4 regions of the Arthrobacter sp. KUASC02 genome follow, and region 1 is predicted to be linked to each of the others. Evidence: riboswitches for the same ligand, from Rfam matches in the RefSeq annotation. Region 1 holds a riboswitch; each other region holds the start of a gene.
The links. A riboswitch is a leader RNA that binds a small molecule or an ion and turns the genes downstream of it on or off. The one in region 1 is predicted to bind thiamine pyrophosphate.

Region 1 (4,840 bases):
TCCGGGGCCGCGGCCGTAGGGGTCAACCAGGTCGCCGTACCGGCCTTTCCGGTAGCCAAGGGCAGTCCGCCACACCTCGGAAATCTCGTCCGGGTTTGCCGTGTCGATGGCGATCTCCACCGTCCGGTACAGGCCGGGTTCCGCGGCCGCCGACGCCGCAGCGGCCGCCAGGCTCACGGCCGCCGCTGCGGCGACGTCACGCTCCGTCACCTCCGTGCCGGCGTCGTGCGAGGTGAAGCGGATGAACACCCTGTTGTAGCGCCAGTCCAGGTCCGGGTGGTGGTTTTGTTCCTCAGCAAGGCGCCCGACGGCGGCAATCAGCTCGAGCGCTCCGGCCGCCGTCGGCGTCTTGAAAACGGTCACCAGGCCGCCCAGCCGGTACCTCCAGTCGGGCAGGTCCGCCAGGGCGGCGTCGATCCGGGCTCGGGTCAGAACATCTTCCTTGCCGGTCACCGCTGGCTCCTTGCATGGTTCGGACTGCTACAGGAACTCCGCCCGGCCTTCCATGGCGGACGAGGCAAGGGCGTGTTCGCGGCGCGGAATCCGGCCGGCCGCCTTCGCCAGCCTACCGGCGATGACAGCGTGTTTGAAGGCCTCTCCCATCATCGCCGGGTTCTGCGCCCGGGTCACTGCCGTCGCCAGCAGCACGGCGTCGCAGCCCAGCTCCATGGCCAGGGCCGCGTCGGACGCCGTACCGATGCCGGCGTCCAGCACCACGGGAACGGATGCCCTGGAAACGATGAGTTCGATGTTGTGCGGGTTCAGGATGCCCAGGCCGGTGCCGATGGGCGCCCCGAGCGGCATGACGGCTGTGGCTCCGAGGTTCTCCAGCCGCAGGGCCAGCACGGGATCGTCATTCGTGTAGGCGAACACCTTGAACCCGCGGTTGACCAGTTGTTCGGTGGCGTCCACCAGCTCAACGGCGTCCGGCAGGAGGGTGTGTTCGTCGGCAATCACTTCTAGCTTCACCCAGTCCGTTTCCAGGGCTTCCCGCGCCAGTTCCGCCGTCATGACGGCGTCGCGTGCCGTGAAGCAGCCCGCCGTATTGGGCAGCACCCTGATGTTGTGGTCCACCAGGAGCTGGAACAGCGAACCCGTTTCCGCCGGGGAGTAGCGGCGCATGGCCACGGTGGTCAGCTCCGTGCCCGACGCGATTAGAGCCGCCCCCAGGCCGTCCAGGCTGGGCGCGCCGCCGGTGCCCATGATCAGCCGTGATCCCAGGTGGACACCGTCCACGATGAAGGGGTCCGCCGTGTGCTGTGCGGTCCCTGCCGCGCCGGCAACCGTAGTTCCTGCCATGATGCTCAACCTCCCTGTACTGCGGTAACGAGTTCGACGTCGTCGCCCTCGGCGAGCGCCGTGACGAACCACTGGCTGCGCGGCACCACCTCGGAGTTCCGGGCCACTGCGACGCCCAGTTTCCGACCGTCGGCGGCCTGCCCGCTGGGGGCGAGGTTCCTGCCCGTGACCTGGCTGATGAGGGTGGTGACGGACGCGCCGTCCTCCACCGCATGGACGGTGCCGTTCAGAGTGATGTTCATGCTGTTTCCTTGTTCGGGTCAATTGTGACGATGTTCAGTGGCGCTGCCGGCGTTCCCGGCGTCGGCGCGGGGACGGAAAACCGGTCGGGCCGGAAGGGCGCCCAGCGGGGATCGGCGTTGCCGTCCATGAGCTGCCTGCAGATGGACCCCGCCGCAGGAGTGAGCAGGACACCGTGCCGGAAGAACCCGGTGGCAATGATCAACCCCTCGACGTCGCCGCCGGTTCCCGCGGCGGCTACGCGCCCCAGCAGGGGCGCGTTGTCCGGTGTTCCCGGACGGGCCCGCGCCGTGGCTTCCAGGAGTTCCAGTTCGGCGACGGCCGGAACCAGCACCTGCGCGTCACGGAGCAGCTGGTAGACGCCGCCGGCGGAAACAGCTGAACGGGCCGGCGTTGCGTGTTCGGTTCCAAGGCCGGCAGCCTCTGCCCCCGGGAGGGCGTCTTCACGCTGGGTGGCCCCGATCACCACGGTTCCGTCCTGCCGGGGCACGATGTAGACGGGAACCCCATGGACCATGCCGCGGACGGTGGATGTCAGCAGCGGCCGCAGGTAGGCGGGGACCCGCAGGCGCAGGATGTCGCCGTACACCGGGCGGAGGGGCAGCTTCAGTCCCGCGGGCAACCCGTTGAGGGCCGCAGACTCCAGCCCGTTGGCAATGATCGTCTCCCCGGCATGCACCGCACCTCCCCCGGCCAGGGTGATGCCGCTGACCCGCCCGTCCGCCCACAGCAGGCCGTCCGCCCGCCGGCGCACGGCGGAACCTGCCAGCGACTCGGCGATCAGGGCGAGGAGCTTGCGGGGATCCACCTGGTGGTCCGCCGGGATGTCGAAGGCACAGGAGATTCCGGGGCTCAGCAACGGTTCCCGTGCCCGCGCCTCCCTGACTGTCAGCGGTTCCACCGTGAGGCCGCTCGACAGCTGGACGCCGCGCAGGTCGGCGAGCGCCCGGCGGTCGGCGGCGTCGACACCCACGGCGAGGGTCGACGTCGTGAGGTAGCCGGTGTCCGGGCCGCCGCTGCCGGATTCTCCGGGTTTCCCCCCGGGTTGAAGGCTCGCGGCAAAGCCGGGCCACAGCGCGGAGGAGTGAAGCATGAGCTCCAGGAGGTCCTCCTCCTGGTAGTGGAGTTCGCTGACCGGTGCCAGCATGCCGGCGGCGGCCCAGCTCGCTCCGGTGCCGGGCGCGTCATCGATGAGCACCACGGACCGGCCCGACTGCCGGGCCTCCCAGGCGATGCCGTGGCCGATGATTCCACCGCCAACCACGGCGACGTCGGCGCTGATGTCGCGGCTGCGCGCGGCGGGGCTGCCCGTTGGGGATTGCGGGGTCATTGTCATCCTTCCCTACGCCGGTACTAACCGGATCAGGTCAAGCGGTCGGCTCTGACGCCCTCTCAGCCCTGCAGCTTTGTGACAGCTGCTGCGGGCTCCCGCGGTACTCCCCCAGTTTAGGGGAACTAGGCTGGTGCCATGACCGAGCAAGCTCTCCTCACTGACGCCCGCCTGTACCTTTGCACCGACGCCCGCACGGATCGCGGCGACTTCGAAGACTTCGTGGATGCCGCCTACGCCGGCGGCGTCGACATCATCCAGCTCCGCGACAAGAACCTGGAGGCAGCCGAAGAACTCGAGCTTCTTGATGTGCTGCAGTCCGTTGCGCGCCGCCACAGACGCCTCTGGTCGGTCAACGACCGCGCGGATGTCGCCTCGCTCTCCGGCGCACCGGTGCTGCACATCGGGCAGAAGGATCTTCCGCTGGCGGCTGCCCGGAAGTTCCTCGGCAACGACGCCGTGATCGGCCTGTCAACGCACGGCACCGAACAGATCGACGCCGCGGTGGCCGCCTCCCGCGGTACCGGCGGGCTGGACTACTTCTGCGTGGGGCCGGTCTGGGCCACGCCCACGAAGCCGGGCCGGGCCGCCGTCGGCCTCGACCTGGTCCGCTACGCGGCCGGGGCCAGCGGCAACGAAACAGCAGGCGGGACCACGGTCCCGTGGTTCGCCATCGGCGGCGTTGACCTGGGCAACGTCGAGCAGGTGGTGGCTGCAGGGGCGCAGCGGATCGTGGTGGTCCGCGCCATCACCGAGGCTGACGACCCCGCCGCAGCCGCGCGGTCACTGCTCGAAGCGCTCGACGCCGGCGCATCCTGACTACCCGGTCAGTCCGAGCTGCGTCATCCGCTTGGAGTGGTTTTCCGCCAGCCCGGCAATCAGGCCGCTGACCAGCTCCTTCGCCGCGGCGGTGTCCTCCCCGCCGATCAGGTTTCCGAGGAACGCGTGCTCGTAGCTGACGCGCTGCGCCTGGGTCAGGGCTTCGCCCAGCAGCCGCCTGCCCCACAGCGCCAGCCTGGAGGCGAGCCTGGGATCATCGGCGAGGGCGCCCTTGAGCCGGTCGCGGAGAACCTCCGTCGTTTCATCGGAGGCCTGGATCTGTTCGATGAGCTCCCGTGTTTCGGCGTCGACGTAGTGTGAGATGGCCCGGTAGAAGTCGGCGGAGACCGTGTCGATGACATAGGCCTTCATCAGTGATTCGAACCAGTCGGCCGGGCGTGTCCGCGAGTGGAAATAGTCCACTGCCGGCTGGAACGGCAACATGGCGTCCTCGGCGTCGATCCCCCTGGCCTCGAGCCTGGCGCTCACCAGTTCGTAGTGCCGGAACTCCACTACGGCGATCCTGCCGAGCACGGCACGGTCGTGGAGGGTGGGTGAATAGCGCGCGTCGGCGGCAAAACGCTCAAAGGCCGACAGCTCGCCGTAGGCCATCATTCCGAACAGGTCTGTGACGAAGCGGTTGTAGCGAGCAGTGTCAGCCGGGGTTGAGCTCATCGTCCAAGACTAATGGCGGAAATGGAGCTAACCTGACTTTCGTGTCCCATCATCGCCTGACTCCAAGTGTCCACGAACAGACCAACCGGCTGGCCGACGCGCTGAACGCGCTCCGCACGGAGTTGGAACTGCCGGGGCCTTTCCCTGACGATGTCCTGCAGGATGCGCTGGCGGCCATTGCGGAACACAAAATGCCGGACCTGGACCTTACGGATGTGGGCTTTGTGACCATAGATCCGGCGTCGTCCACGGACCTGGACCAGGCCCTGTTCATCGAGCGGTCCGGCGACGGATACAAGGTGTTCTACGCCATCGCCGATGTGCCGTCCTTTGTGGCACCGGGCGGGGCGCTGGATGCCGAAACCCGCCGCCGGGGGCAGACGTTCTACGCCCCGGACGGGCGGATTCCGCTGCACCCGGAAGTCATCAGCGAAGAGGCAGGCAGCCTGCTGGCCGGCCAGTTGTGCTCCGCTTTCG
Region 2 (4,840 bases), 360 kb from region 1:
CAGGAAGACTTCACCCTCGACGACTTCCTCGCCCAGATGCAGCAGATCCGCAACATGGGCTCCATGAAGAAAATGCTCATGATGATGCCGGGCGCGCAGAACATCCGCCAGCAACTGGAGCAGTTCGACGAACGCGAAATCGACCGCGTGGAAGCGATCGTCCGTTCCATGACGCCGCACGAACGCGTGGCCCCGAAAATCATCAACGGATCACGCCGGGCCCGCATCGCCAAGGGGTCGGGCATGCATGTGTCGGACGTCAACGGCCTGCTGGAGCGGTTTGCCCAGGCGCAGAAGATGATGAAGAAGATGGCAGCCGGCGGCGGAATGCCCGGCATGCCGGGGATGCCGGGCATGGGCGGCGGCGCGGGAGGTGCCCGCAAGGGCGCCAAGAACGCGCCCAAGAAGAAGGCCAAGTCGGGAAACCCGGCCAAGGCAGCCCAGGAGCTCCGCGAGGCGGAGGCCCGGCGTGCCAACGCCGGAAAGGCACTGCCCACCGGTGCCGCCTTCGGCCAGCAGGGAGCGGATTTCGATCCGTCCCAGCTCAACCTGCCCAAGGGCTTCGACAAGTTCCTCGGCGGGAGCAAGTAAGTTACCGGCAGGGCAGTCTTCCGCGCGGGCAACGTGATTGTCGGCCGGTTCAATGTCGCCCGCCGAATTATCCGGCCATTGCCATAGGGTTGGGGCATGTTTAAGCAGCGCGTAGTGTTCGTCCACGGTTCGGGGGCCTTCGGGTCCGCCGCGTGGCCCAAGCAGCACGGCATGGCACTTGCCTATGACGCACTGTTCCTGCGCCGCTACGGCTTTGACCCGGTGGCGGAACCTCTTGAGTCGGACTTCCAGGCCGACGCCCGGATTGTGCTGGCCGCTTTGGCGGATGAAGGCCGCGGCGCTGCCGGCGGTCATGTGGTGGCCCATTCCCAGGGCGCCATCGCGGCGATGATGGCGGCTGTGGAGCGCCCGGACCTGGTGCACTCCCTCACCCTGGTGGAGCCCGCGTGCCTGTCGCTGACCGCCGAACTGCCCGCGACGGCAGCGCACCGGTCCCTGATGCAGCCCCTATTCGATGTGCGGCACCAGCTGGGCGACGACGACTTCCAGCGGGAGTTCGTCCGGCGCGCATTTTCCGTTCACAGCGACGGCCCGGCCACACCGGAAGCGCTCAACAGCGCCCGCAGGCTCCGGCTGCAGGCGCCCCCGTGGGAGGCGCCGCTGGAGATCGTCCCGGGAGTCCCTACGCTTGTGCTCACCGGCGGCTGGGAGCCGCTGTACGAGGAGATTGCCGGGTACCTGCGCGAAACCGGTGCCCTGCACCGCGTTGCAGCGGGCGGGCACCGGCCTCAGGACTCCGTGGAGGGAGACCGGTTCATCCGGTCATTTATTGCAGAGGTCAGCCGGCGTCAGCACTCACAGGCGTCTTAGCGGCGCCTTCACCCGCTGTGGCATTGCGCAGGTCCGGCTGTTCCTGGCGGGGAAGCTGCAGTTCCGGAAGGTAGACCTTGCCGCCGGCTGCCAGGAATTCGTTGCTCTTCTCCCGCATGCCTGCCGCCATCTCGGCCAGGGCGGTCTGGGCTTCGGCTGAACCGTATTCGTCCCGGATGTCCTGGCTGATGCGCATGGAGCAGAACTTGGGCCCGCACATGGAGCAGAAATGCGCAGTCTTTGCCGGTTCCGCCGGCAGCGTCTCGTCATGGAAGGCCTCAGCCGTGACAGGGTCCAGAGACAGGGCAAACTGGTCCCGCCAGCGGAATTCGAACCGGGCCTTGGACAGGGCGTCGTCACGTTCATGGGCCCCCGGGTGGCCCTTGGCGAGGTCGGCGGCGTGGGCGGCGATCTTGTAAGTGATCACACCGGTCTTCACGTCGTCCTTGTTCGGCAGCCCCAGGTGTTCCTTGGGTGTGACGTAACAGAGCATGGCCGTGCCGTAACGGGCGATTTCCGTGGCGCCGATGGCTGACGTGATGTGGTCGTAGCCGGGAGCTATGTCCGTGACCAGCGGCCCGAGCGTGTAAAAGGGTGCTCCCTTGCAGAGTTCCTGCTGGCGCTCCACGTTTTCCCTGACAAGGTGGAACGGCACATGTCCGGGGCCCTCCACCATCACCTGCACATCGAATTCCCAGGCGCGCTGCGTCAGCTCAGCCAACGTATCCAGCTCTGCGAACTGCGCGGCGTCGTTTGCGTCCGCCGTCGCGCCGGGCCGCAGCCCGTCGCCAAGCGAGAACGCAACGTCGTACTTGGCGAAGATCTCGCACAGTTCGTCGAAGTGCGTGTACAGGAAGTTTTCCTGATGGTGGGCCAGGCACCAGCCCGCCATGATGGATCCTCCGCGTGAGACGATGCCGGTGACGCGGTTGGCCGTCAGCGGTACGTAGCGCAGCAGGACTCCGGCGTGGATGGTCATGTAGTCCACACCCTGTTCGCACTGCTCGATGACGGTGTCGCGGAAAATTTCCCACGTCAGTTTGTTGGCCTCGCCGTTGACCTTCTCCAAGGCCTGGTAGATGGGCACGGTGCCGATCGGCACCGGCGAGTTGCGGATGATCCATTCCCGGGTGGTGTGGATGTCGTCTCCGGTGGACAGGTCCATCACCGTGTCTGCACCCCACTGGGTGGCCCACTGCAGCTTGTCGACCTCCTCGGCGATGGAACTGGTAACAGCCGAGTTGCCGATGTTGGCGTTGATCTTCACGAGGAAGGCCTTGCCGATGATCATCGGCTCGGACTCCGGGTGGTTGATGTTGTTGGGGATGATGGCTCGGCCCGCGGCAACTTCGCTGCGCACCAGCTCAACATCGCAGTTTTCCCGTAGCGCGACGAACTGCATTTCGGGAGTCACCACGCCCTGCCGGGCGTAGTGCATCTGGGTGACGGTGCGGCCCGCGACCGCACGGCGGGGCACCGGCTGCGCGCCCTTCCACTCCGCGGACGCAGCGCCCCGGCGCACGGCCGACTTGCCGTCGTCGAGGAGGTTCCGTTCCCTGCCGCTGTACGGCTCGGTGTCCGCCCTGGATTCAATCCACCGGGTCCTGAACGGTTCCAATCCCACCACCGGATCGCTGCCGGGCCCTGCTGTCCGGTAGACCCGGAAGGGCGGGTTGGCCGCGCCCCCCGGCGAATCCTCCAGGGCAATTTCGGTCACCGGCACCCGGATCCCGGTGGCCTCGTCGGCGATGAACGCCAGTGAATGGGACTTCAGGGACTGCGTTTCATGAGTGCCCGCCTGGCTGGCGGCGGACCCATTTTGGGCAGGGTTCAGCTGTGTTTCTGGTGTATTCACGGAATACTCACTTCCTTCGCCGGCATTACCCGGACAGGTTCGACGGTCGCAGGCCGCGTCAGCCCGATCTCAGCCCCTGCAGGGGCACCCGTGTGGTCGTAGACGAAGCTACCACAGGCCCGGGCAGCCTCCACGTCACACGAGGTTCACATCCACGACCCGGAACCGCGGTCTAGGCTGGAGGCATGCGTGGAATCATCGAATTCACCGGGACCGTGCTGACCGCCCCCGACCAGGAACGGGACGGCCTTTGGGCCCTGGACGGCAGGCTGACATTCACCCGGCCGGCCGCTCCGCCGGACGTGGTGCTGGACGGCTGGGTGCTTCCGGGCCTCGTGGACGCACATTGTCACATCGGCCTTGGACCCGACGGGGATGTGTCCGAGTCCATCGCCGAAGAGCAGGCCGTGACAGACCTTGAGGCCGGCACGCTGCTGGTCCGCGACGCCGGAGCGGTGCATGACACGCGGTGGATCCAGCAGCGTCCGGAGCTGCCGCGGATCATCCGGGCGGGACGCCACATTGCCAGGACCTGCCGCTACCTGCGCGGATTCGCCATTGAAGTCGAGCCGGACGGACTGGTCGAAGCCGTGCGGAAGCAGGCGCGCGCGGGTGACGGCTGGGTCAAGCTCGTGGGGGACTGGATCGACCGCGGCGCCGGCGACCTCGCGGCGTCGTTCCCGGCCGCCGTGGTGCGGGATGCCGTCCGCGCCGCCCACGATGAAGGTGCCCGGGTGACCGCGCACTGTTTCGCCGAAGACACGCTGGATGACATGCTCGACGCCGGCATCGACTGCATCGAACACGGCACCGGACTCCTCCCGCGGCACATACCGCGCTTCGTGGAACAGCGCGTCCCTATTGTTCCCACGCTGATCAACATTGCAACGTTCCCGGACATCGCGGCCCGGGCGGAAGCGAAGTTTCCGGTGTATGCCGCACACATGCGCGCCTTGTGGCAGCGGCGGAACGAGCGGATTGTGGAAGCCTTCGAAGCGGGTGTGCCGATCTACGCCGGGACGGATGCGGGCAGCGTCATCGGCCATGGCCGGATCGTGGACGAGATCCAGGCGCTCCACACCGCCGGCCTGCCGGCGGCGGCGGCGCTGGACGCGGCGTCGTGGGGCGCCCGGAAGTGGCTCGGAGCGGAGGGTATCGCCGAGGGTGCCAGCGCCGACGTCGTACTGTGCGAACAGGACCCCAGGATCAGTCCGGAAACGCTGCGGAACCTGGCGCACATCATTCTTCGGGGACGTCGGCTCCGCCAGGAATAAATTGAAGGTTCAAGTAATTTATTCTATGTAAGCGTCACCGGAGGACCGGCGGCAGAGTTTCGGGAGTTTGGAGTTGCCATGACCACAGAATCCAGCAGCAAGGACCTGCTGCCGGCGGATCTCGCCATGGGCACGGTGATGCTCAAGGTCGGGGACATGAAGCTGATGACGGACTATTACCAGCGCGCGCTCGGGCTGGAAGTCGTGGCTGAGCAGGACGGCGGCGTGTACCTTGGCCGGCGCGGAACGCCCCTGGTCCATCTGGCACCCGCCCCCGGGCTCAACCTTC
Region 3 (4,840 bases), 1.3 Mb from region 1:
GTCGAGCGCTTCTCCCACGCGCGTCCAGATGTCCGCGCGGGGCACGGCCAGATTCTCGGCGCCGAAGGCGACGTCGTCCCCCACGCGGGACAGGACCACCTGCGTCTCGGGGTCCTGCTGCATCAGGCCGGCGCGGCCGCGCTGTGCCCGCGGCGGGGCGCCGTCGATCAGGAGGGTGCCCGTCTCGTCCGAGTCGTCGGCGTCCGGCGTGCTTTCATGGTGGGCGCCGGCGTCGCTGTCGCCGAGTACCCCGGCCAGGGCGTGCAGCAGTGTTGATTTGCCCGCGCCGGAGGGGCCCAGCAGCAGCACGCGTTCGCCAGGCTGGATGTCCAGGTCCAGGCCGTGGACGGCGGGCTGGGACCGGCCGGCGTGCCGCCAGCCCCAGCCGCGTGCCGTGACCGCAGCCGGGCGGACGTTATCCGAAGATGTCATGAGCGGGGTGCGTTCGTCAGGAAAAGACGGGCTCCGTAGCTGCCTTGCGGGAGGCAAAGGAGCTGAGCACACCGGTCCGGGCCAGGCCGCGGGTGGCGATCCAGGACAGCGCACCGGCAATAATGGCGCCGGAAATGGCGGTGAAAATGATGTAGGCCAGCTTGTCACCGGCCGCGTAGGCGACGTTCCAGCCCCACGGAGCGAACGAGTCGTTCAGGCCGCAGAAGAGGCCTGCGCCGGCACCGGCCAGCAGCGAAACGGGCAGGTTGAACTTCTTGTACACGAACACCGCGAAGATGATTTCGGCGCCGAGCCCCTGCACGAAGCCGGAGAACAGCACGGAGGCACCGTACTGCGAGCCCATGATCAGCTCACCGGTGGCAGCCACTGTTTCGCAGAACAGTGCGGCTCCGGGCTTGCGGATGATTAGCATGCCCAGGACGGCGGGAATCATCCAGCCGCCGGCGATGAGGCCGGTCAGGGGCGGGTAAACGGCGTTCATGGCCGGGGTAACGGCGGCGGCGCCCTGGGACCAGGCCCAGAAAATGACGCCGCCGGCCACTGCGATCAACGCGGCAACCACAATGTCCACCACGCGCCAGCTGTACTTGCTGTGCGGCAACGCCTGCTTTGCAGAAATATCAGTCATGTCTTCCTCCTGAGGTACAGGAGGGGAGAGTGTTTCCCGGCAAGGGCCGCGGCTTCCGCCGCCTGCTGCCGGACACTCTGAGAACTCGACTCCCTTGCGCCGGTACTAACCGGATCAGGTTCGAGGGTCTGCGGCTGTCCGCACTCTCAGCGCCCGCCTCCGGTTCCCTGGACTGTTCCAGTGATGCCCGACGGCGACGCTCCCCTGTCGTATCAATTCGCCCTTGTGGGCGTGGACCAGTTTACACCCGCGGGCCCGCGAAATCCCGGGGCGGCTGTCACAATGCGCGGTGATGGGGGCGGCCTGATGCGGCTAGGCTAGGGGAAGCCCTGTTTCCGCCGTCTCCCACCTGTTAGGGGTACTGGAATGAGTTTTTTCATCAAGCTGCTTGGAACCGGAGTGAGCCTGCTGGCCGGATTTGCCGGCACGAAGGCCGTTGACGTCGTCTGGGAAAAGGTCACCGGACGCAAGCCCCCCAAGGGCGACAAGAACGACGTCCCCACCACCCTGCGCAGCGCCCTGACCTTTGCGCTGGTCTCGGCCGCTGTCAGCGCCATCATCCAGGTCCTGGCCAACCGCGGCACGCAGCGTGCCATCACCCGCTTCGCCAAGACCCAGGACATCGTCTAGGCCCAACCGTCCTGCGGCCCCCCGCTAGGATGACGCGCCGTCGTCGGCGGGACCGTCGTGCGCTGCGCGCTCGTCTGCTTCCTGGCCGCCGGCGGCCCGCCCGTCGGCGGTCTTCTTGTCCGCCGCCTTCTGCACCACGGCCTCCAGTTCGTCCGTCGTCAGCAGCTCCCTGTGCAGGTGCTTGGTGCGGTAGCCGGCCCGGCCCACCATGTGCGCGGATACGGGAACGGTGAGGACCTGGAAGATCCACGCCACGAACAGTGCGGGCCACACCCACCAGGTCCGCAGCTGCAGGCCCACCGAGGCCAGCAGCAGGAAAAGGCCCAGCACCTGCGGCTTGGTGGCAGCGTGCATCCTGCTCATCAGGTCGGGGAAGCGCAACAGGCCGATGGCCGCGCCAAGGGACATCACGGCGCCCACCACCATAAAAACGGCAGACACGGCGTCGATGACGGTGTCCACGGCGGATGGTTCAGGATTCATTGGGGTGCTCCCGCCGGTCGGCCACGAAGCGCGCCACAGTCACGGACCCGATGAACCCGATGATGGACAGCGCCACCAGCAGCATCAGGTTGTTCAGGTGCCGGTTCACGGCCATGTCGATGCAGAGCGTGGCCCCGATGATGGCCAGGAGCACGTCCGAGGCCAGCACCCGGTCCAGCAGCGACGGGCCGATGGCGATCCGGACAATGGCCCCGGCTGCCGCGAGCGACAGGATCACGGCCGTTACGGTCAGGACGACTTCCATCATGCGCCCACCTCCTGTTTCAGTGCGGCCAGTTCTTCACGCGTGCCCATGATCCGGATCAGTGCCGCCTCGGCATCCCGGACTTCCTTGCGCAGGTTCACGATGTCCTCCCCGCTCCGCACGTTCAGCCCGTGGATGTAGAGCGTGGACGTGGAGCGGTCCACCTCTACCACCAGTGAGCCTGGAATCAGCGAGATGACGTGGCCGGTGGCAGTGACCATCAGGTCCGAATGGCTGCGGAGCTGGACGGCGACGACGGCGTTGGTCACCTTGGGCCCGCGGGCCACCGCCAGGTACAGCACCTGGAAGCTGGCGGCCACCACTTTGCCCAGGAAAACGATGGCGAACGGGACGGCCCGCACGATGCTGAACCGGCCGCCCAGTTCCACCGGCGGCAGGTAGAACAAGCGCGCCACCACCACGGCGATGAGGGCTCCGAACAGGAGGTTCCCGGGGCTGAAGTCCTGCCAGAGCGCACCCCAGACAAACACCAGCCAGACGAGGAGGGGCAGTTCCTGCCGGATTGAGATCCGTCGGCGGTTCACTTCTGGACCTCCGGCTGCTGGCCCTCAGGCTGCGGGCTTTCCGGCTGCGGTTCCGCAGGTTCAGGCTGCGCGACCGGGGGCACCGGAGCGTTTTCGCCCAGCACCGCCTGGATGTAGGAACTCCTGTCCAGCATCTCCACGGCCGACTGGTCCGCCACCCGGAAGAGCGGCCCGGCGAAGACGGTGAGCGCCACGCCGAAGGCGACAAGCCCCAGGGTGGATCCCACCATGGTCCGCGGCAGCAGCGTGACGTTGCGCTTGCCCGCGCGGTCGCCGGTGTCGGAGTCCTCGGGGGCGGCCAGCAGCACGGGGTCGGGGTTCTCTGCGTCCTCGGGCTTGCGCCAGAACGCGCGGTTCCACACCCGGGCGATGGCCAGGAGCGTCAGCAGGCTGGTCAGGACACCGCCGATCACCAGGGCGTAGGCCAGCGGGGTGCCGAGCTGCACACCGGCCTGCAGCAGCCCGAGCTTGCCCAGGAAGCCGGAGAACGGCGGGATTCCGGCCAGGTTCATGGCGGGAATGAAGAACAGCAGGGCCAGGATCGGGGACAGCTTGGCCAGGCCGGCCACACGGTCGATCGAGGAGCTTCCGCCGCGGCGTTCGATCAGGCCCGTGACCAGGAACAGGCTGGTCTGGATGGTGATGTGGTGGGCCACGTAGAACACCGCCGCGCCAAGCCCTGCCACGGAGGACATGGCCAGCCCGAACACCATGTAGCCGATGTGGCTCACCAGGGTGAATGAGAGCAGACGTTTGATGTCGCTCTGGGCCAGGGCACCCAGGATTCCCACCACCATGGTCAGCAGGGCGGCCACCATCAGCGGGGTGTTCAGCGAGTCCCCGGGGAAGAGGAGCGTCTCGGTGCGCACCATCGCGTAGACGCCCACCTTGGTCAGCAGGCCGGCGAACACGGCGGTGACGGGGGCCGGCGCGGTGGGATACGAGTCAGGCAGCCAGAAGGACAGCGGGAAGACAGCCGCCTTGATGCCGAAGGCCACCAGCAGCATCACGTGCAGCAGCATCCGCGTCCCGGAGTCCAGGTCTGCGAGCTTGATCGCGAGGTCCGCCATGTTGATGGTTCCGGTGGCCCCGTAGATCATGGCTATGGCGATCAGGAACAGGACGGACGACACCACGGAGACCACCACATAGGTCACGCCGGCGCGGATGCGCGGGCCCGTTCCGCCGAGCGTCATCAGCACGTAGCTTGCCGTCAGCAGGATCTCGAAACCCACATAGAGGTTGAAGAGGTCCCCTGACAGGAAGGCGTTGGACACCCCGGCCACCAGGATCAGGTAGGTGGGGTGGAAGATCGACAGCGGGGCGTCCTGGTCGCCGTCGGCCATGCCCTGGCCGGTGGCGTACACCAGCACGGCGAGGCTGACGGTGGAGGAGACCACCAGCATCAGCGACGAGAACTGGTCCACCACCATCACGATGCCCCACGGCGGCAGCCAGCCGCCGATGTTGACGGCAGCCGTTCCGCCGTCCCAGACTGAGGCCAGCAGCACACACTCCAGCAGGAGGGTCAGCGAGAGCAGCGTGATGCTGACGGCCCGCTGGGCCCGCGAGTGCCGGATCAGCACGAAGGTCAGGGCGGCGCCGAGGATGGGAAGTACGACGGCGAGCGGGGCAAAGCTTGCGATGTTCACTTCACGCCTCCTTCCGGGCCGGGGGTCACGTTTTGGGAGCCGGGCTGTTCTTCCGCGGCGGCGTCCTTGGCCCGGATCCGGTGGTCGCCCGCCTTCACGGTCGCGCCACCGTCCTCGGAGCCGGAAACGCCCGAGTCGGAAATCCCCCGGCCGTCGGAGCCGATCATGGTCAGCGGAAACTCGG
Region 4 (4,840 bases), 470 kb from region 1:
CGTTGCCGCCGTCCGGACCGCCCAGGGGCTTGAACTTCTCGCGGTGGACGGAGACACAGCCGTGACCGCCGGTACCGCCGGATACGTGCAGTACTACCCGGTCTACAAAGCTCGCCACGTGAATCTCCTCTGTGCTTAACCTGACCGTCTTGGACGCCCAAATTGATTGTAATGCGGTTAAAAGAACAGTGGAGCGGGCCATCATGGCCCGCTCCACCGGTTTAGATCTTGTTGTTACTCTGCAGCTGCAGCAGCAACGATGTTCACGACTCGACGGCCGCGGCGGGTGCCGAATTCGACAGCGCCGGGGGTCAGGGCGAACAGGGTGTCGTCGCCGCCACGGCCAACGCCGGCGCCCGGGTGGAAGTGGGTGCCACGCTGGCGGACGATGATCTCGCCTGCGGAAACTACCTGGCCGCCGAAGCGCTTGACGCCGAGGTACTGGGCGTTGGAGTCACGACCGTTGCGAGTGGAGCTCGCGCCTTTTTTATGTGCCATTTGAAATGCCTGCCTTAAAAATTCTGGGGAATCTGCTGAAAACCTGAAAAGTAACGGAAGGTTACTTGATACCGGTGATCTTGACCTTGGTCAGTTCCTGACGGTGACCCTGGCGCTTCTTGTACCCGGTCTTGTTCTTGAACTTCTGGATGACGATCTTCGGACCACGAAGGTCCTGGAGGATCTCAGCCGTAACCGTTACCTTGGCCAGGTCCGCAGCGGCAGACGTGACTTTGTCACCGTCTACCAGGAGCAGTGCGGGCAACTCAATGGTGCTGCCGGCTCCACCGGGGACGCGGTTCAGGGTAACGAAGTCTCCAACGGAAACCTTCTCTTGGCGGCCGCCTGCGCGGACAATCGCGTACACCACTGGGGAACTCACTTCTCTCGACGTTTATTACTAGATTTGCGTGCGGAACCTGGGTCCAATTGTTTGGCCTGGCTCACGCTGTGCCTCAACGCCGGTGGATTCCCCGGGGGAACCCATGAGTTATCCCACGAACCATTCCGCTTGTCATTCCAAACAGACTGTTCCGGGGTCATAACCCAAGTGTTGGCGTAAGCACCGAAGATCTAGACTACGCTAATTTTGCCTTCGGCCGCAAATGAGGCTGGCTCCGACGGTAGTACGTGATAGGCGCCACTCTGTGCAATACAGACTGCCGCTGCAACGACTTCCGGAACCGTGCCCCATTACCTTACCGGCTCCGGAACACTTTGCGGTGCAGCATGCACGCGCGGCGCGTCGAAAAAGTCCACCTCGTAGCGGCACGACTGCCGGAAGGCCAGGCGCATGGCCTGCCGTTCTGCTGCAGAGGCAGCCTGTGCGGCGTCGTCGGTGATACGCACTGCCTCCCTGGTGGCGGCGGCGAATTCCTCGTCGGCGTACGTGCGGAGCCAGTCGGCGTAGGGATGGCCCGACGGCGACCCGGCCGCCTCGAACTGACCGTGCAAGGTGGCACCCACCTCGGCGTAAAGCCAGAAGCACGGCAGCACCGCGGCCACGAGCACTCCATAGCTTCCGGAAACAGATGAGGCCAGCAGGTGGTCCACGTAGGACTTGGTGACCGGTCCCAGGGCGGCGTCCACGTTCCGGGTGCTGAGCCACGTCCTGTGCAGTTCGGACTCCACTTCCAGGCATTGTTGCGCCGAGCGGGCCCAGAAGAGCTGTTCGGCCTCGGTGGGGGCAATGGCGGCGGCACGGGACAGAACCCTGGAATAGCCGTTCAGGTAGATGGCATCCTGGGCAAGGTAATACGCAAAGTGCTGCTCGGTAAGGGAGCCGTCGGCGAGGCCGCGGATGAAGTCCAGCCCGTAGATGTCATCCAGGTCCGCTCCGGCGTCCTGCCGGAGCGCCGCGGCGAACTCCCCTGCGGCCAGCGCATCCTGGCCCTTCGGCGCCAGATGGTGGAAATGGTGCACCGGGCCGTTGCCCGTTCCCACCTCCAGCGCTCCGGCTTCCCTGAGCGCTCCCTGCAGCCATGGCTTCACTGCCCGCAGGGATGCCTCCCAATCCCCCAGCCTTGCCTGCGCGGTGGCCATGGCCGAGGACAGGGAACAGCCGGTGCCGTGGCTGTTCCTGGTGTCGATCCGCGCGCCGGGGACCACCACAACGTCCTGGGCGAGCAGTCCTTCAGTGTTGACGAGGGCGTCGGGGCATTCGCCGCCCTCGAGGTGTCCGCCCTTGACCAGCACCGTGGTGCCCGCCTGCGCGGCGAGGCGCTTGCCCTGGCCGAGTGCCGCTTCCCAGTTGTCCGCCAGTGGCTCGTTGAGCAGCATCGCCAGTTCTGCCAGGTTCGGCGTGATGAGGTCGGCCAGCGGCAGCAGTTCGCGCAGCTCGGCCTCGGCAGCCTCCTGCAGGAGCCGGTCCCCGCTGGTGGCGACCATCACGGGGTCAAGAACCACGACGGCGGGACGGGCTTTCTCCAGCCAGCTACGGACGGCGGCAATCACCGCAGAGTCGCCCAGCATGCCGATTTTCACGGCGTCGATGCTGATGTCGTCGCTAATGGCCTCTAGCTGCGCAGTCAGGAAGCCGGCCGGCGGAACGTGGACCGCCCGGACACCGTGGGTGTTCTGTGCCGTCAGGGCGGTGATGGCAGCCATGCCGTATCCCCCGTTGGCGGCAATGCTTTTGAGGTCCGCCTGGATTCCCGCCCCGCCGGACGGATCGGAACCGGCGATGGCCAGCACCCGCGGCGTGCTGCGCAGCGGGCCGCCTCCCGGTGCAGGCGCTACGGGCGTGGCAGGAGTGGGCAGGAATGATGAAGCCAAAGGAGACATCCCTTCGCCGGTGCTAACCGGACAGGTTCAACGGGTCTGGATCTCAGCCGGCCCTGTGCGCGGCACCCCGTGTCAGTCCCCTAGCCTAGCTTTTCCCCGCAACGAACTCGCGGGCACGGCCCGAAACACGCGTATTGCTACGCCTGTCCCGGGCCGCACCCGCGGTGTCAGCTGGCTGAACGAAAGCCTGGCCTGATCAAAGCTCGTTGGCTCAGAGTTCCGAGGCCGGGACCCCCACGCCAAGGATGATCGGCTCGTTGGCCGGCGCCTTGGCGGGCGCATCCTTCTTCGCCGGCTCAGGTGCCTTGGCTTCGTGCGTGTGCCCTGATGCGGCAACCGGGGCAGTCTCGTGGTGTTCCACGGACGTCTCGTTCGCTGCGCCCTGGGCACGGCTCGCGCTTCGGTTGCGGCGGGGACGGCGGGCCCGGCCCTGCACCGCGGTGTGGTCGGTGTAGTCGGCTTCAACAGCCTGGGCCGCCGGCGCCTGCGCTGCCGGTGCCTGCGGTTCAACCGGTGATGCCGGAGCCTCTGCCGCGGCAGGCTCACCAAGGTGGGCGAAAGCTTCGGCCAGGCGGTCAAGGGTCAGTGCCGGTCCGGAGGCAGGGGCTTCTCCGGCGTGCTCTACGAACGGCAGTGCCACCTTTTCGCCGCCAAAGGTCAGGACCGCTGCCGGCCGCCCTGCAGCAGCCACTTCGGTTTCCGACACCTTCGCGGGCCGGGCCGCAGCGGGTGCAGACGGGGTGGCCTGCGTCGGAGCCGGCCGCGCCGGCGCTCCTGCCTGCCCGGCCGGGGACTGGGCGCCCTGTGCCTGGGCTGCCAGTGCCTGGCCTACTGCCTGTGCTGCGGCGGCCGCGGCCGCGGGGGCTGCATGGCCGGCCTCGGCATCGTGGAGGTGGGCAGCATGCGCTGCCGCTGCGATGTTGGCCAGCGCCACGCGGGTCGCTTCAGCCTTGGCATGGCGCTCGGCGTCGGTGGGCTCGTGGTGCACAGGAGCCGGCGTCAGCGGAGCAGCCTCGGAAGACGGCTGGCCGCCCTTGCCGCGTCGGCGGCTCTTGCGCTCCGTACGGGGTGGCTGCTGGGTTTCCGTCCGCGGCACGTGGTGTTCGGCGGCCACAACGTTGGCGCGGCGGTGTTCCACGGGCTCGTCGTGGGTGACGATGCCGCGGCCGGCGCATGCCTCGCACTGCTCGCCGAAGACTTCCAGGAGACCGGTGCCCATGCGCTTGCGGGTCATCTGCACGAGGCCCAGCGAGGTGACTTCGGCAACCTGGTGCTTGGTCCGGTCGCGTCCGAGGCACTCGACCATGCGGCGAAGCACAAGGTCGCGGTTGGATTCGAGCACCATGTCGATGAAGTCAATGACGATAATGCCGCCGATGTCGCGGAGCCGCAGCTGGCGCACCACTTCCTCGGCCGCTTCCAGGTTGTTCTTGGTGACGGTTTCCTCAAGGTTGCCGCCGCTGCCGGTGAACTTGCCGGTGTTGACGTCAACCACGGTCATGGCTTCGGTGCGGTCGATCACCAGGGAGCCGCCGGAAGGCAGGAAGACCTTGCGGTCCAAGGCCTTGTGGATCTGCTCGTCGATCCGCCAGGCCGCGAAGATGTCCGTGTCCTTGGTCCACTTTTCGAGCCGGCCCACCAGGTCCGGCGCCACGTACGTGACGTACGCCTCGATGGTGTCCCAGGCTTCCTCGCCGGAAACGATCAGCTTGGAGAAGTCCTCGTTGAAGACGTCGCGGACCACCTTGATGGTGAGGTCCGGTTCGCCGTAGAGCAGCTCCGGCGCAAGGATCTTGGTGGACGTGGCCTGGCCTTCGATGCCTTCCCACTGGGCGCGCAGGCGGTTGATGTCGTGCGTCAGCTCTTCCTCGGACGCCCCCTCGGCGGCCGTGCGGACAATAACGCCGGCATCTTCGGGGAGGCGGTCCTTCAGGATCCGCTTGAGCCGGTTGCGCTCGACGTCGGGCAGCTTGCGGGAGATCCCGGTCATGGAACCGCCGGGAACGTAGACGAGGTAGCGGCCGGGCAGGGAGATCTGGCTCGTCAGGCGGGCGCCCTT

Region 2: another riboswitch for thiamine pyrophosphate. It lies ahead of thiC (phosphomethylpyrimidine synthase ThiC); the one in region 1 lies ahead of thiO (glycine oxidase ThiO).
Region 3: another riboswitch for thiamine pyrophosphate. It lies ahead of AC6JAC_RS01665 (ECF transporter S component); the one in region 1 lies ahead of thiO (glycine oxidase ThiO).
Region 4: another riboswitch for thiamine pyrophosphate. It lies ahead of AC6JAC_RS09960 (bifunctional hydroxymethylpyrimidine kinase/phosphomethylpyrimidine kinase); the one in region 1 lies ahead of thiO (glycine oxidase ThiO).

Annotation. Positions count from the first base shown of each region.
Region 1 is NZ_AP046053.1:1,707,727-1,712,566, reverse strand. Features, by position in the region: gene AC6JAC_RS07865 (4a-hydroxytetrahydrobiopterin dehydratase) at 1-453, opposite strand, end outside; gene AC6JAC_RS07860 (thiazole synthase) at 481-1,299, opposite strand; gene thiS (sulfur carrier protein ThiS) at 1,305-1,541, opposite strand; gene thiO (glycine oxidase ThiO) at 1,538-2,875, opposite strand; TPP riboswitch at 2,862-2,981, opposite strand; gene thiE (thiamine phosphate synthase) at 3,008-3,688, shown strand; gene AC6JAC_RS07840 (ferritin-like domain-containing protein) at 3,689-4,363, opposite strand; gene AC6JAC_RS07835 (RNB domain-containing ribonuclease) at 4,405-4,840, shown strand, end outside.
Region 2 is NZ_AP046053.1:2,069,228-2,074,067, forward strand. Features, by position in the region: gene ffh (signal recognition particle protein) at 1-591, shown strand, start outside; gene AC6JAC_RS09430 (alpha/beta fold hydrolase) at 688-1,422, shown strand; gene thiC (phosphomethylpyrimidine synthase ThiC) at 1,391-3,277, opposite strand; TPP riboswitch at 3,272-3,379, opposite strand; gene AC6JAC_RS09440 (amidohydrolase family protein) at 3,463-4,551, shown strand; gene AC6JAC_RS09445 (VOC family protein) at 4,630-4,840, shown strand, end outside.
Region 3 is NZ_AP046053.1:371,808-376,647, reverse strand. Features, by position in the region: gene AC6JAC_RS01670 (ABC transporter ATP-binding protein) at 1-432, opposite strand, end outside; gene AC6JAC_RS01665 (ECF transporter S component) at 449-1,081, opposite strand; TPP riboswitch at 1,155-1,297, opposite strand; gene AC6JAC_RS01660 (DUF4235 domain-containing protein) at 1,448-1,711, shown strand; gene mnhG (monovalent cation/H(+) antiporter subunit G) at 1,736-2,194, opposite strand; gene AC6JAC_RS01650 (MrpF/PhaF family protein) at 2,184-2,462, opposite strand; gene AC6JAC_RS01645 (Na+/H+ antiporter subunit E) at 2,459-3,004, opposite strand; gene AC6JAC_RS01640 (Na+/H+ antiporter subunit D) at 3,001-4,656, opposite strand; gene AC6JAC_RS01635 (Na(+)/H(+) antiporter subunit C) at 4,653-4,840, opposite strand, start outside.
Region 4 is NZ_AP046053.1:2,173,229-2,178,068, reverse strand. Features, by position in the region: gene obgE (GTPase ObgE) at 1-118, opposite strand, end outside; gene rpmA (50S ribosomal protein L27) at 235-498, opposite strand; gene rplU (50S ribosomal protein L21) at 560-868, opposite strand; gene AC6JAC_RS09960 (bifunctional hydroxymethylpyrimidine kinase/phosphomethylpyrimidine kinase) at 1,192-2,781, opposite strand; TPP riboswitch at 2,764-2,861, opposite strand; gene AC6JAC_RS09955 (Rne/Rng family ribonuclease) at 2,993-4,840, opposite strand, start outside.